DNA from 2 places in the Bartonella mastomydis genome. Region 2 is predicted to be linked to the other one. Evidence: predicted binding sites of a transcription regulator. Region 2 holds the regulator's gene; the other holds the start of a gene.
The links. Region 2 encodes LexA, which represses DNA repair genes until DNA is damaged. Its sites were predicted from a motif close to TGTTCNNNNTGTGTTCNG; they were not measured.

Region 1: a site for LexA is predicted at 4,686-4,703, ahead of ssb (single-stranded DNA-binding protein). Genes of this name have one in related genera too.

What each region holds. Positions count from the first base shown of each region.
Region 1 covers NZ_LT883138.1:548,959-555,868, forward strand. Annotated here, with positions in the region: gene FJG96_RS05510 (DUF1376 domain-containing protein) at 1-1,061, shown strand, start outside; gene FJG96_RS05515 (hypothetical protein) at 1,021-1,467, shown strand; gene FJG96_RS05520 (hypothetical protein) at 1,669-2,100, shown strand; gene FJG96_RS05525 (LbetaH domain-containing protein) at 2,395-3,192, shown strand; gene FJG96_RS05530 (LbetaH domain-containing protein) at 3,277-4,158, shown strand; gene ssb (single-stranded DNA-binding protein) at 4,759-5,196, shown strand; gene FJG96_RS05540 (hypothetical protein) at 5,209-5,547, shown strand; gene FJG96_RS05545 (hypothetical protein) at 5,534-6,061, shown strand; gene FJG96_RS05550 (hypothetical protein) at 6,081-6,425, opposite strand; gene FJG96_RS05555 (hypothetical protein) at 6,638-6,910, shown strand, end outside.
Region 2 covers NZ_LT883138.1:712,702-719,611, reverse strand. Annotated here, with positions in the region: gene rimO (30S ribosomal protein S12 methylthiotransferase RimO) at 1-1,272, opposite strand, end outside; gene lexA (transcriptional repressor LexA) at 1,727-2,440, opposite strand; tRNA gene FJG96_RS06295 (tRNA-Lys) at 3,776-3,851, shown strand; gene FJG96_RS06290 (septal ring lytic transglycosylase RlpA family protein) at 4,436-5,332, shown strand; gene FJG96_RS06285 (D-alanyl-D-alanine carboxypeptidase family protein) at 6,095-6,910, shown strand, end outside.

The sequences.
Region 1 (6,910 bases), 160 kb from region 2:
CTGAACAACGGGGGATTTATATAACCCTTCTTGTTCTTATGTATGAAAAAAAAGCACCACTTAAAACAGACTTTCAAACGCTTGCACGCGTTTGTCATTGTTCACAAAAAAAATTCTCAACGACTGTCGAGTATCTCATAAGGAATGATAAACTTATTGAGACAGATGATGGATTATGGAATACGCGTGTTGAAGAAGAGCTAAAAGATTTTTCGGATAAAAAGGATCACATATCACAAGTTCGTAGTGAAGCTGGTAAAAAAGGTGCACAAGCGAAAAGTAATATAAAACAACACGTTGATAATTTTGCTGAAGCAAACGTTAAGCAAAATAATGATTTTGCTGAAGCAAAAATTAAGCAAAACGTTTTTTTTGCTGAAGCAAACGACAAGCAAAATCAAGCTATAAAGAATAAGAATAATATATATAAAAAAAATAAAACTATCGTTTTATCAAAAAAAGAAACTGAGTTTGAAGATTTAGAAACAACCGATTTGGTTGACGAGCCAATCGAGTGTGATGATGTTGATAGCCAATCAGAACAAATCGAAACATCATCAGAAAACCAACCTCCCATTCACGAGCAAAAAAGCGTTCCTAAGAAAGCAAAACGAGCGAAAGCTAATCGAGAGTTTCGATTGCCTGCTGATTTCGAACCTAACTTGCAATACGCAATCGATAAAGGGTTAACGCATGAGGAAGCGTTATTAGAATTCGAAAGATTTAAACTTCATTGGCAAGATAATCCAAATCGAAATGCTAAAAAAAGTGATTGGCAAAAGGCTTGGTACAAGTGGATTACACACCAAGAATATGGATTTCTAGCCAAGAAACGAGAAAAATTAGAAAGGGAAAAACAATATGGAAAACAAACCAATTTTCAAACAGAACAACAGCGCGGCCGGAGTTATCGAGTTGCACAGCTCATGTCCAATATCAAAAATTCAGATAGTGCTTACAGATTTTTATTCGAGGATGACAACACAACCACCATTCCATTGGAAAACGGAGCAAAAGCCATTGAGTGCAGAAGCGGAGAGAGTTACAGCATTGGTTACTGATGCGTTGCAAAAGCTTGAAAAAAAAGCGACGGAAGAAGAAATCCAAACAGCGTATCTTGTCCTTTCAAATGGTCTCAAAAGCCCCATGGGATCAGATGAGAAAGCAACAGCACTTGCGTATTTTTACGCTCTTAACGGCATAAGCAGTTGGATATTGCAAACAGCGACAAAGAACGCTTTGAAAGGCAAAGCAGAGGGTTTAAATGCGACCTTTATGCCCTCAACAGCAGATTTTTATCGTTACTGCGAAAAGCTTGAAAATGGTATTCGTTTGCAAGCTAATCGCATTCTTAAGAACCTTCAAAAGCCAGAAATCAAGAGCAAAAATCAAGAGGTGACGATATCATCAGAACGCATTGAAAAGCGTTCAAAAGAACTTGAAGAAGTTTTAAAGGGCATTGAGTGAAAAACAGCAAAATAGTGAAAAGTGCTGATTGTTTTGAGAATAGATATGGGTTTAAACAGCTAAAAAAGTACCGTACAGAGCGATTTTAGATTTTTATGATAAAAACCACATTGAAAATAAAAACGCTACTGTACGGTCCAATATGAGGCAAATAAACCCATAGGTAAAGTTATGGATTTAGACTAGGGGATATTAAATCAAATGTTTTTAAGAAATCGTAAATCAAGACAGCAAAAGAAATTTATTGCAACGGCGGTTGGATATGCACCATGGGGATTAGGGGTAGCAGAGTATTTTTATAATCTTTACGAATATGATGATGGAATGAGGGAATATGAAGAATTTGAAGGCGGTCAGTATCATGAGACGCCCGCGAATGCGGATTTCAGCACGAAGGCGCAAGTGAAAGCGTGGATATACGGTGGTAATTTGCCAAAAAGCGTATTGAGTTATGAAGCATTAATAGACGAGGTAAATGTTCAAATCAAAAAACGTACAAAAGATGATCAGTTGATTAGTGAGATAACGAATGATTTGAAGAGAGGTTATCCATTGTCTTGTGATGAGATGGATAGAGAGCTAGAAAAAGCGCTCGATATTCAATTATGTAAGCATCAAAATGAAAAAAAGTAAAAAAAATAAAAAATACGTATTGACTTTAAGGAATGGCTGGTTTAGAAAGTCGACAAGTGCTTAAAAACCACTAATAACTAGCGGGTAAACCACGATAAGGTTTCTCCCATTTCTTAAAATACTGGCTGTCTTTTATGCTTTAAGTAGCGTATAACGATTTTGTCGGGTGTGCTTATACCATACAATACCCTTCGCGAGGGAAAAGTATAAGCAACGGACTAGTTACCGTGTTTTTAGCACCCGACGCCCTTATGGGGTTTCAATTAAAAACTCTAAATAACTAGGAAAACAAGCATGAATGCTACAGTTAAAAAACAAGAATCTTCTTTTTTTATTACAGATGATAATGGCTCTTTTAAAAATAGAGAGTTCGCAAAAAAATACGAATTTACAGGTGAAACAATCGAGGTTGGCTTTAATACACTTCATAGAATTAGAGCATTAAGAGATTTTGGTGATGTGAAAAAAGGTGACCTTGGGGGGTATATAGGTAGTGAATACAATTTATCACATCATGGCAATTGCTGGGTTGGAGGTAAAGCCAAGGTTTATAGCAATGCGCGGGTTTACGATAATGCCGTTGTAAGTGGGTATGCTCATGTTAATGTAGAAGCTTGTATTTATGAAAACGCCCGTGTTTATGGCAAGGCTGTTGTGGGTGGCTTTGTTTACGGCAATGCAGAGGTCTATGGCTTTGCACGTATTTATCCATGTGCAAGAATTTATGGGAATGCTCATGTTCATTATAATGCTTGGGTTTTTAATGATACCCATATTTTTGGCAATGCTAAACTTTCAGGATATGCTTGTATTTATTCTGATGTAAAAATTTATGGCAATGCAAAGATTCTAGGCTTTTCAAAACTTTATAAAAATGCGCAAGTTTATGGGAATGCTGTTATTGAAGGGCATGCTGAAATTCACGGAATTATTGATGGTAATGCAAAAATTTCAGGCTATTCAAAAATTTATGGTAAAGTTTCAGGAAAAGCAAAATTAAGAGAGTGCGATTTTGTTCATAAGGAAGGCGAGGTTTATAGTGGCAATAAAGTCATATATAACTCGAATAATACTTTAGAAAAAGCAGCTTAAAACAGCAGCGGCGCGGCGGGGGCGCCTCTTTAAAACATCTCATTTCATTTACAAATTAATCGAATATTAGATTAGGAGCTACCTATGACCACGACAACTGTATCTAAAAAATATGAACTTACAGATGAAACAAAAGAAGTTAAGGATACTGAAACTCATCAACCTAGAAACTTTTATCGCATTCGTGCTTTAAGGGATTTTGATGATATAAAGGCGGGGGATTTAGGGGGCTTTATCGAAAAGGAAAGCAATCTCTCTCATGAAGGCAATTGCTGGGTTTATGATGATGCTATAGTTGCTATGAATGCTGTTGTTAGTGAAAATGCAAAGGTACGTAATGAAGCCATTGTTGCTCAAAATGCTAAAGTTTATGGGAATGCTATAGTTCGTGATAAAGCTAAAGTTTACGGGAGTGATACCCATGTTTATGGCAATGTCCATATTTATGATAATGCTAGTGTGAGTGGTAGCATGTGGTTTCGTGGCAAGGGGTGGGTTTATGGCAAGTGCGTAGTTAGTGATAATGCTAGGGTCTATGGGAACGCAAAAATTTGTGGTCAAGTTTGTGACAATGCCGTGGTTTATGGCAAAGCCTTTATTTCTATAGAGGCAAAAATTTATGACGATGCAAAGGTTTGGCATAGTGCTTATGTAAAGGGCTTTGTTTATGGGAATGCAAAAGTATCAGGGTCTGCTTATATAGATGAGAATGTTCATATTTTTAATAATGCTAGGGTTTATGGGAAAGCGGCTGTTTATAAAGATGTCAAGATTTATGGGAATGCCCGTGTTTATGAGAATGCTCGTATTTATGAAAAAGTAGAAATTTATGATGATGCGTGCGTTTCCAAAAGGTCTATTATTGCAGAGGGTGTAAAAATTTATGGCAATGCCGTTATTAATGGCAAGCAAAGGATTTGTCATGATGTTTGTAGTAATGACAAGAGTGAAAACAAAGCAGCGTAAATAAGGGGCGGGGGGCTGGTTTATAGCAAAAAAGAAAGCCGCGTCCTTTAAGACACGGCTTTTGATTCCAAAACCAATCCAAAACTACTTTTTGATAGATACAAACAAAAAGAGGAAAATACCTCCTTATTACACAAAACGTGCAAAATCGCAAGCCTTAATACATAAAAACCGCATCAAAATGAATTGATACGGCTTTTATAGCTAATGAATCAAATAAAATAAAATTGAAAAGAATAAGGGGAATTAAAAAATCTTTTCACTACTAAAATACATACTTTGTGTATAAACACAAGTTTATTTCAAATATTTGATGATGATTGTTCATATGATAAAGCCGCGCTCTTTATGAACGCGGCTTCTGTTTTGCGATGCGTTTCTGTTATCGTTATTCGTAAGTTTACGAACACCTCTTTTATTACACATTACGTATCAAAACACAAGCAAATAAGTAAAATAAAAACATGATTCATTCTTTAGATTCAGTTTATTAAAACCATTTTTGCTTGTAATAATATAGCATAATGTGTTATATTGTTGTTATGTATCAGTTATTTTCGTTTCTAAGTGCCATTTCCCATAAAAAGGACAGCAAAGCAAATGCTTAATAAAGTGATGTTAATTGGTCATTTAGGTGCAAATCCCGAAAGTAAAACAATGCCTTCCGGTGGCGAGGTGGTCAATTTTCGAATGGCAACGTTTGAAAGCTATACAGACAAGGCAACCAATAAGAGAATAGACAAAACAGAGTGGCATTCCATTGTGGTGTTTAATCCACATCTTGCAAAAGTAGCTCTTCAGTATCTTAAGAAGGGTAGCAAAGTTTATATCGAGGGGCGCTTACAAACCCGTAAATGGCAAGATAAAAACGGTAGTGAACGGTATGTAACAGAAATCGTATTGCCTCCTTACAAAGGCGAATTACAGCTTTTAGACAGCAAAAATAATGATGATCAAGAGCCGTCATCTGCTTATGCAAGCATTCACAGACCTCTTGATATGCCTACAAACGCTTTAAATGATGATGTTCCTTTTTAAGGTGGTGTGTAAATGTCCGATAAGCAGCCGCTTCATAGCTTTAGTGAAATCTGTAAAACTAAGCCAGTTCATTACTACACTATTACAGAGCAAGAGATAAAATCATTACAACATAATGCTAGTATTATAGGAGGTTGTTATGTAGTGGCAGGCTTTCTAGTTGGAATAATGATACTTGTCATCATATGGGTGTTGAATGATGGTGATGATTGGAAAAAATTTACAATCTTTTCAATAGTGGGCTTGTTGCTGATATTTGTAGTGCATTTGAGTATAGAAACATCGTCAAATTCAAAGGAAATTTGGGAAAACGTTAAACAGGTGTCTGAGGTTATATGTGAAAAAAAATAAAAAGAGGGGACGCCCTAGAATCACAGGGCAGATAAGAGAAGCAAATGGTCGTATATCACGTGCAAAAGAACCGCGTGAAGCCATTGATAAATTAGCTATAGAAATGCGTGCAAAACGCTTCGGTTTAACCTTATATGACGCAAAAAATCCACTCGCTGGTACTTACATAGGGCGGCTTTGCTTGCAAGGTGTACTTACACAAGAGCACTATGATACCGCGCAACAGTACCTACAGATAAGAAATAATTACCTTTGTGCAAAAGGATTTCCAAACGCGATTTATGATGATGTTTCAACTAATTCAGATCCTAATAGCTTTGAACAGTGGGTTGAAAAAGCGACCCGTCATTATCAAGCCATGCAAGAGGCAATAAAAGAAGCGCAACATCTCTATAGACAGTACAATCTTCATTCTGCGCTACAGTGCATCGTTATAGAAGATCAAGAATTACCGCATCTGGTGGGTTCACTAGAGATTGCTCTTAATGCTCTTCAGAAGTACTTTGATCGTTAGGTTTACTGGCAATCAGATTCTAATCTTCTTCATATTTTTTATATTTTTTTTCTGAAAAATATATTGTAGATCTTAAATAGTTGATTGTATTTTTTGCCTCCTTAATTTCATCTTTTAGCTTTTCAATTTCAGCTTCTGAATCATAAATTTCATCTTTTAGCTTTTCAATTTCAGCTTCTGAATGATAAATTGCATTTTTTAACCCCCCAATTTGATATTCTGAATCATTTTTTAACATCCTAAGTTCTTTCTTTGCTTGTAAAAGACTATATTCATAACAAGCAAGAGCAATAATTGCTATTATAAAAGCAGTCCATAAGCTGATGATATCGAAATACCAAACTAGTAATATTACTAAAAACATCTTTTCTCTCTGTGTTAGGGAAAATTGAAAATTTCACATCTCTATATTAATTTCATTATTGTATCAATACGTATCATTTTCATGTTGACAAATTGATGCAAATCGTATTTAATGACAATTACGGCACTAGTCGTATTGTATCTAAATGAGGGTAGGATACAGTTTAAAGCCCCGCAAATGCGGGGTTTTTTATTATCTGGAGGGCGTATTTTATGACATGCGAAAATACAGAACAGGTTTTACAAGCGACAAAAAAGCCTATGCCTCCCAATGCTGGAAAAGGGCGTGTGAAAGGGGTTCAAAACAAGAATACACGTCTTCTTAAAGAGGCAATTATTAAAGCAGCTGAATTGGCAGGTAATGAATATGGAAATGAAGGTTTGGTTTCTTATCTAAAAAAGCAAGCAGTCAAATGCCCTGCTGCTTATTTAGCATTGCTTGGTAAAGTGTTGCCTTTGCAAGTGACGGGTGAGAATGGGGGCGCT
Region 2 (6,910 bases):
GATTTTAACGGTGACAAACTCACCAACACGCAAGGGGCGTCGTGATGATATATGGACAACACCATCTATTTCTGGAGCATCGTATTGACTACGTCCTTTGGCGACTTTTCCTTGACTTTCATCGATAAGAACTTGGAGTCTTTTTCCAATTTTTTTCTTTAAAAGATGTGTAGAAATTTGTTGTTGTTTTGCCATAAAACGATGCCAGCGGTTTTCTTTCACATCTTCAGGAATATTTTCTAATCCCAAATCATTTGCAACGGCTCCTTTTACTTCTTCATATTTAAAGCATCCAGCGCGTTCAATTTTTGCTTCTTCTAGCCATTCTAGAAGCATATTAAAATCCTCATTTGTTTCGCCTGGAAATCCAACAATAAATGTTGATCGCAAAGTAAGGTCTGGACATATTTTTCGCCACTTTTCAATTCTACGGTTTGTTTTTTCCATAAGAGCAGGACGCTTCATATGACGCAAAACAGTCGGTGATGCATGCTGAAAAGGAATATCCAGATAAGGGAGAATTTTTTTTGCCGCCATAAGTTCGATGACTTCATCCACATGGGGATAAGGATAAACGTAATGCATACGTACCCAAATGCCCATATCACCTAGTTCGCGACAAAGATCAAAGAATTTTGTTTTAATTGTGCGATCTTTCCAAGAATTTTCGAGATATTTAAGATCAATACCATAAGCACTCGTATCTTGTGAAATAACTAAAAGTTCTTTTACACCTGCTTTTACCAACTTTTCAGCCTCACGAAGAACATCACTGATGGGACGTGAAGTGAGATCACCACGCAGGGTAGGGATGATACAAAAACTACACCTGTTAGAACATCCTTCAGAAATCTTTAAATAGGCATAATGGCGAGGTGTTAAACGAATACCTTGGGGAGGAACTAAATCAAGAAAAGGATCATGAACAGGGGGAATTGCCGTATGAACAGCTTGTATAACACTTTCATAAGCTTGTGGTCCTGTAATCGCCAATACATTAGGGTATTTTTGGCGAATAACATCAGGATCAGAACCAAGACACCCTGTTACAATAACTTTTCCATTTTTTTTGAGAGCTTCATCAATATTGGCTAGCGATTCTTTTCTGGCAGAGTCGAGAAAACCACAGGTATTTACAATAACGACATCAGCTCCTTGATGTTGACGTGAAATTTCATACCCTTCAGAGCGGAGACTTGTAATAATTCGCTCAGAATCTACGAGTGCTTTTGGGCATCCGAGGGAGACAAAACTAATACGAGGTGCTGCCATGATAATCCTATAATTACTATGAAGATTGCGTTCCGCTTTTATTGACTTAAAAAATCAAAAAATGTTCTTTATTTTTACAGATAATAATTTGTTATAAATCGATTTGATTTTTTTCTACAATATTTTGTGTATGCTTACAATTTTATCTTATTATACATACTATTATTGAGAGCGGTGATATAAGACAGACTCCTTCAAAATATTCAAGCTCTTTTAGAGTAGGTGGTGAATATTTTTAAGCTTTTTTGTCGAGCCTTACGTGAGTGAACAATATATGAGAGCAGAGGGGTAGTGAAACGAGTCCCATAAGGATTTAGATTTATTTATAAACCCAATTGGAGGCATCTTTTAGCTATGGGGAGAAAGTCAACTGCGTGTGGCACAATATTTTAAAATACTCAATAGTTTTTTACTGTATTTTATTGCGATATATACTCCATATATAAGTTTATTTTTAATATTTGCGAATAAGTCCGGTAAGTTTTCCTTGTATTTCTACACGCTCAGATTTGTATGTACGTACTTCGTAGTGAGGATTAGCAGCTTCTAATGCAACAGATGTTCCTTTGCGTCGATAACGTTTTAATGTTGCTTCTTTTTTATCAATAAATGCGACAATAATTTCACCTGATATTGCTGTATTTTGACGTTTTACAATAATCGTATCTTTATCAAGGATCCCAGCCTCAACCATAGAATTATCTTTAACTTCTAATGCATAGTGCTCACCTGTATTAACCATATCGTGTGGGAGAGAAAGAGTGCTTGTTTGTTGCAGTATAGCAGAGGCGGGCACACTCGCAGAAATACGTCCCATAATGGGGATTGTGATATTTTTTTTTTCTTCTTCCTCAACACTTCCAAGATTAGCCAAGTTTTTTGATATTTCTCTTTTATTTTTTTCTATCACACTGGGAGAAATCTTACGGGCTAGAGAAAGGTTAAATGTTATTTTTTCAGGGAGTCGAATCACCTCCACTGCACGAGCACGATTGGGTAAACGACGTATAAACCCCCGTTGTTCCAAGGCGATAATAAGCTTATGAATGCCAGACTTTGAAGAAAGCTCTAAAGCATTTTTCATTTCTTCAAAAGAAGGAGGAACACCTGTTTCTTTTATATGATTGTGAATAAACAAGAGGAGCTCATATTGTTTACATGTCAGCATTCAATGTTCCAATCAAAAAATAAAAAAATTACAGTAAAAAATACGTGTATATAAATAATTATACAACTTTTTTTGCTAAATCAAAATTATTTGCTTTATTTTTGATCTTATAAGTGAAGTTAATTAGGCAATATGTTTATTTATAGACATATTTAATATATAATAAGTATGAAATTTTACTTTCATAAATTTATCATAATATTGTTTATATATTATAAAACTACACTAATATTAAATGATATATAAAAAATATTTTATAGCTCTGACTGAATAATTTAACACTCAATTTTATGGTCAGTATTATCCTTCTACTTTTTATACATCTATGTTTTTTATTATTTTCTCATATAATAAAATTAAATAAAATACATTCTCTCAATAGCGCAACGGATCACTCTATGTATATTTAGAATCATTTTGCACATTTTTTCTATTTTTTTATTGTTTAGTCAAATTATCTACAGTAACAATAATGAGCATAATTTATAGTCGTGCCTGATATTTTCAATGAGACTGAATTTTTTTGTTTCACAGCTGCTTTATTCTATAAAATAATCGGCTTTTATTATAGAATCATCGTGCTTGAATAAAAGTCACATCCTCAAAATGCCATTGTTGCTCGTTCACATATTTATTTTAAAAAAGATATCTTTCAATGTACTCGCTTCCATCAAGATGATTTTGCAAATAACATAAAATCTCTTAGGCAACGCTACCTTCACATCTTAATAATCTACACCACCATACTTATTTTTCCCACCCCTCATGTTGTGATAATTTTTGTTTATTGAAAGAAAATACAAGAGGCAGTTTTATTTTTTTAATCGATTTATTTTTCTCTTTGTGTTGAGCCAAGCAAATGAGTTTTATAAGTTCAATATAAAAGAAACAAACGAATTAGAAATAAGAAAATCTTACGGTATTCAGATCTCTCACTCGAGTAAGAAAATAATAAATTATTATAAATCAATATGTTATTTTATAAATCTCTATTCATATTTAAAAATTAAAACATAAAATAAAAATGATATAGAGTAGGAAGTGTTTTTCTGCTCACCCCATGATGCTTCATAGCCTATGTATGGAGGAAGAGGGGGGCGTTTTTTGTAATTTTAGCATTTCGAATCTATGAAATATTTTTATCGTTAGATTATTTTTTTATCGAAATTTCAAAAAGAAGATCACAGAGCAATTCTATAATGATGAAGAAAGGAAAAAAACGGAAAATTATTGATAACTAAAAAAAATAATAATATTTTTTTCAAAAGGTGTTGACCAAATGAAAAGTCAACCGTATGTTCCCCTCACTTTCTGCAAACTAGATAGCTTGTGTGAGAGCGCGTAGCTCAGCTGGTAGAGCAACTGACTTTTAATCAGTAGGTCCAGGGTTCGAATCCCTGCGCGCTCACCAACTTTATATGATACCGATAAGCTATGCAGAAGTTTGAGAGCTTTTCTATTTTGATTCTTTTTATTTTTTTGATTGCCCTAGTTTTTGGGGGCGTTTTTTGGTTGATTCTATAGCCAATCATTTTTTATCAGCTATTTGTATGTTAGAGTGCTCTTTTGTCCAATCTAAAGGTGTGCTTTAAAGCTTGTGATACAATTACACTTGCGTTGATAGCTGGTATGGCTACTCGTCTTCGTAATTTATAGGCTGTTTTTTAATACCGCTCTATTACATAAAACAAGCTGGTAAAATCGTCATACTTATTCACAGTTTGTATTTATTCACAGCTTATCTTATAAGATAATTTTCTATAACATATTGATTTATCTATTCTTTATTGTTTTTACACTTTTATATAGTGCATTTATTTCTTATGACAATCACAAAATGGTTAACAATGTGTTAATTTTTTGATAAAAGAAGCAAATTCAAGGATGGTATATGCGCGAGGGATATCATTTAAAAACGTGAATACTCCTCTCGCGTATAGAAAGCGTGATGTGGTTTTTGCAGTAGTACTTAACAAAAATAAGTGGACTGAATAGATGCCTTCAAATAGTAAAAAGAAATTTACTTCTATTATCAAACAGACATTTCAATTATTTTCTATGATCGTTATTTCTCAATCATTGGTGTCTTGTTGCGCAAGCGAAACCGCACATTTTTCAATAAAAGATTCCTATCATAATAAACCAATTGACGTAAATACTTCTGTTCTACCGAAACAAATATCCAATAATAAAAATCAATCAGAAGCAAAAAAACGTGGGCGGGCGGTTGTTGGTAAACCTTATCAAATAAAAGGGAAGTGGTATTACCCTGAGAATGATCCAACGTATACACGTGTTGGTGAAGCATCATGGTATGGTTCAGATTTTCATGGGCGTCTAACGGCAAACGGTGAGATTTATGACATGAATCTTCTGACTGCTGCTCATCCTACAATGCCTTTACCTAGCTATGCTCGTGTTACTAATTTGAAAAATGGATCTTCACTCATTGTTAGAGTGAATGATCGCGGACCTTTTATGAAAGACCGTATCATTGATTTATCAAAGCAAGCTGCAACAATACTTGGTTATGTAGATAGAGGCGTCGCAGATGTTAAAGTAGAATATATTGCTGAAGCACCCATTGGCTATTATGATGGTGCATATTTAATGGCCTCTTATACTCCTGGAAATACTGCCTCATACTCATTAGCGTCAGAAAACGTTTCGAAAAAAAGAGAAACTGTTTTGTTCAAGGAGCGCAATATAGAAAACAAAGAAGAATTAGCTAAAGCAGATCCTGTTTCACAGGAACAACGCAATAAAAATGTTGCAGTGAAATTACCAGAAATTGGTCCTATCATGGTTGATAAGCCGGTGCCATTCGATCAAGTTGCTTCTATAAATAAGCTCAACAAAAAAACAAAGGTCAATTGGCTACAACTGTTTTAAGAAAAAATGCATTGAATTTTAATCTATATCATTTTCAAATAAAAAGTATTAAAAAAGGAGGAGAGTGTTATTATTAATAATTTAATACATCTCTCCAATCCATTGTCAGTCTTTTTTTGGTTTTATGACAGTATTTGCTTATAAAACACATGCTTCTTCTGCTGTGACAAGCTTTTGTCAAGTGAAGGTAAGCGGATTGTGTGAGTCTGTTAGTGTAATCTCTAAAAACGACTGTAAAATTTAATGGAGAAAGAATATAAAACTTAAAAAGAAAAAATATTTCTTTTTGATTTGACTTTGCAGTCTTCTAAAACATCCAAGGTAATAATATCTTATGAAGAGATTGCGCATTTTCTCATGTTTTTTTACCGATTTCCTAATGGAGTAACTCCCTTCACGTAAACGAGACACCTCAAACGAAATATACTTTTGCATTGTCAATTCTCACACGTTCATTTTAAGGAGGCATATCTGGCTCTCAAACCTATTTTATGACAACGTTTGTGAAAAGTAAAAAGTGAGCATTTATCATTAATAAATCAATACTCTACCAATGAAAAAGATAAAAAGTCTTTTTGTCTTTCATGTTTTAAAATTAACTCTCGCGTGGAAGATAAAAAGTATATCATTTTACTTTTGCTCATGTTGAATAAGAACAAAATCTTTTTTGAGTTGTCAATAATCTCTCAATTTACAGAAATAAAAGAGTTTTTTCCTATATAATGATTCTCTATATTGATCTTTGGGATGGGAGGAGCGGTTGTGTGTACAATATTAAGGATCTTGTTGATCTTATGGGGAGTATTGGCATTTAATACGTGGGGGAGAGCACAGGATTTTCAAACTTCTGCCTCACAAGTGTTGTTACTTGATGACAATACAGAAACAATACTTTATGAAAAACAAAGTGATATTCCTTTTTTTCCTGCTTCATTAGCGAAATTAATGACGGCGGAAGTCGTCTTTCATCAATTAAAGGAGGGATTGTTAAGAAGTACCCAAGAATTCAAGGTCAGTGAAAATGCTTGGCGCAAGGGTGGGGCCCCTTCCGGTACAACCACGATGTTTGCAAAAATAAAGACAGAAATCAGTGTTTCTGATCTTTTACGTGGTTTAATTATTATGAATGGAAATGATGCTGCTATTATTCTTGCTGAAGGAATATCAGGAGATGAGGCTCATTTTGCAAAGCTGATGAATCAGCGCGCTAAAATAATTGGATTATCTCAGAGCCATTTTGTTAATGCAACAGGGCTTCCCGAAGAGGGACAATTTGTAACAGTGCGCGATATGATTGTATTAGCGCGTTATATTGCTCAGGAATATCCAGATTATTATGCACTTTATCGTGAGCCTCATTTTACATGGAATAATATTTTTCAGCGGAATAAAAATCCTCTTATTTCTAAAGAAATAGGTGTAGAAGGATTTGGTTTTGGCTACAGTGAAAAAGAAGGGTTTTCAATGGTTGCCACCATTTATAAAAATCATCGACGTCTTTTTTTAGCAATTAATGGTTTGCAGGATGGTAAAAAACATACAAAGGAAATAGAACGTATTCTTCAATGGGGAATGACA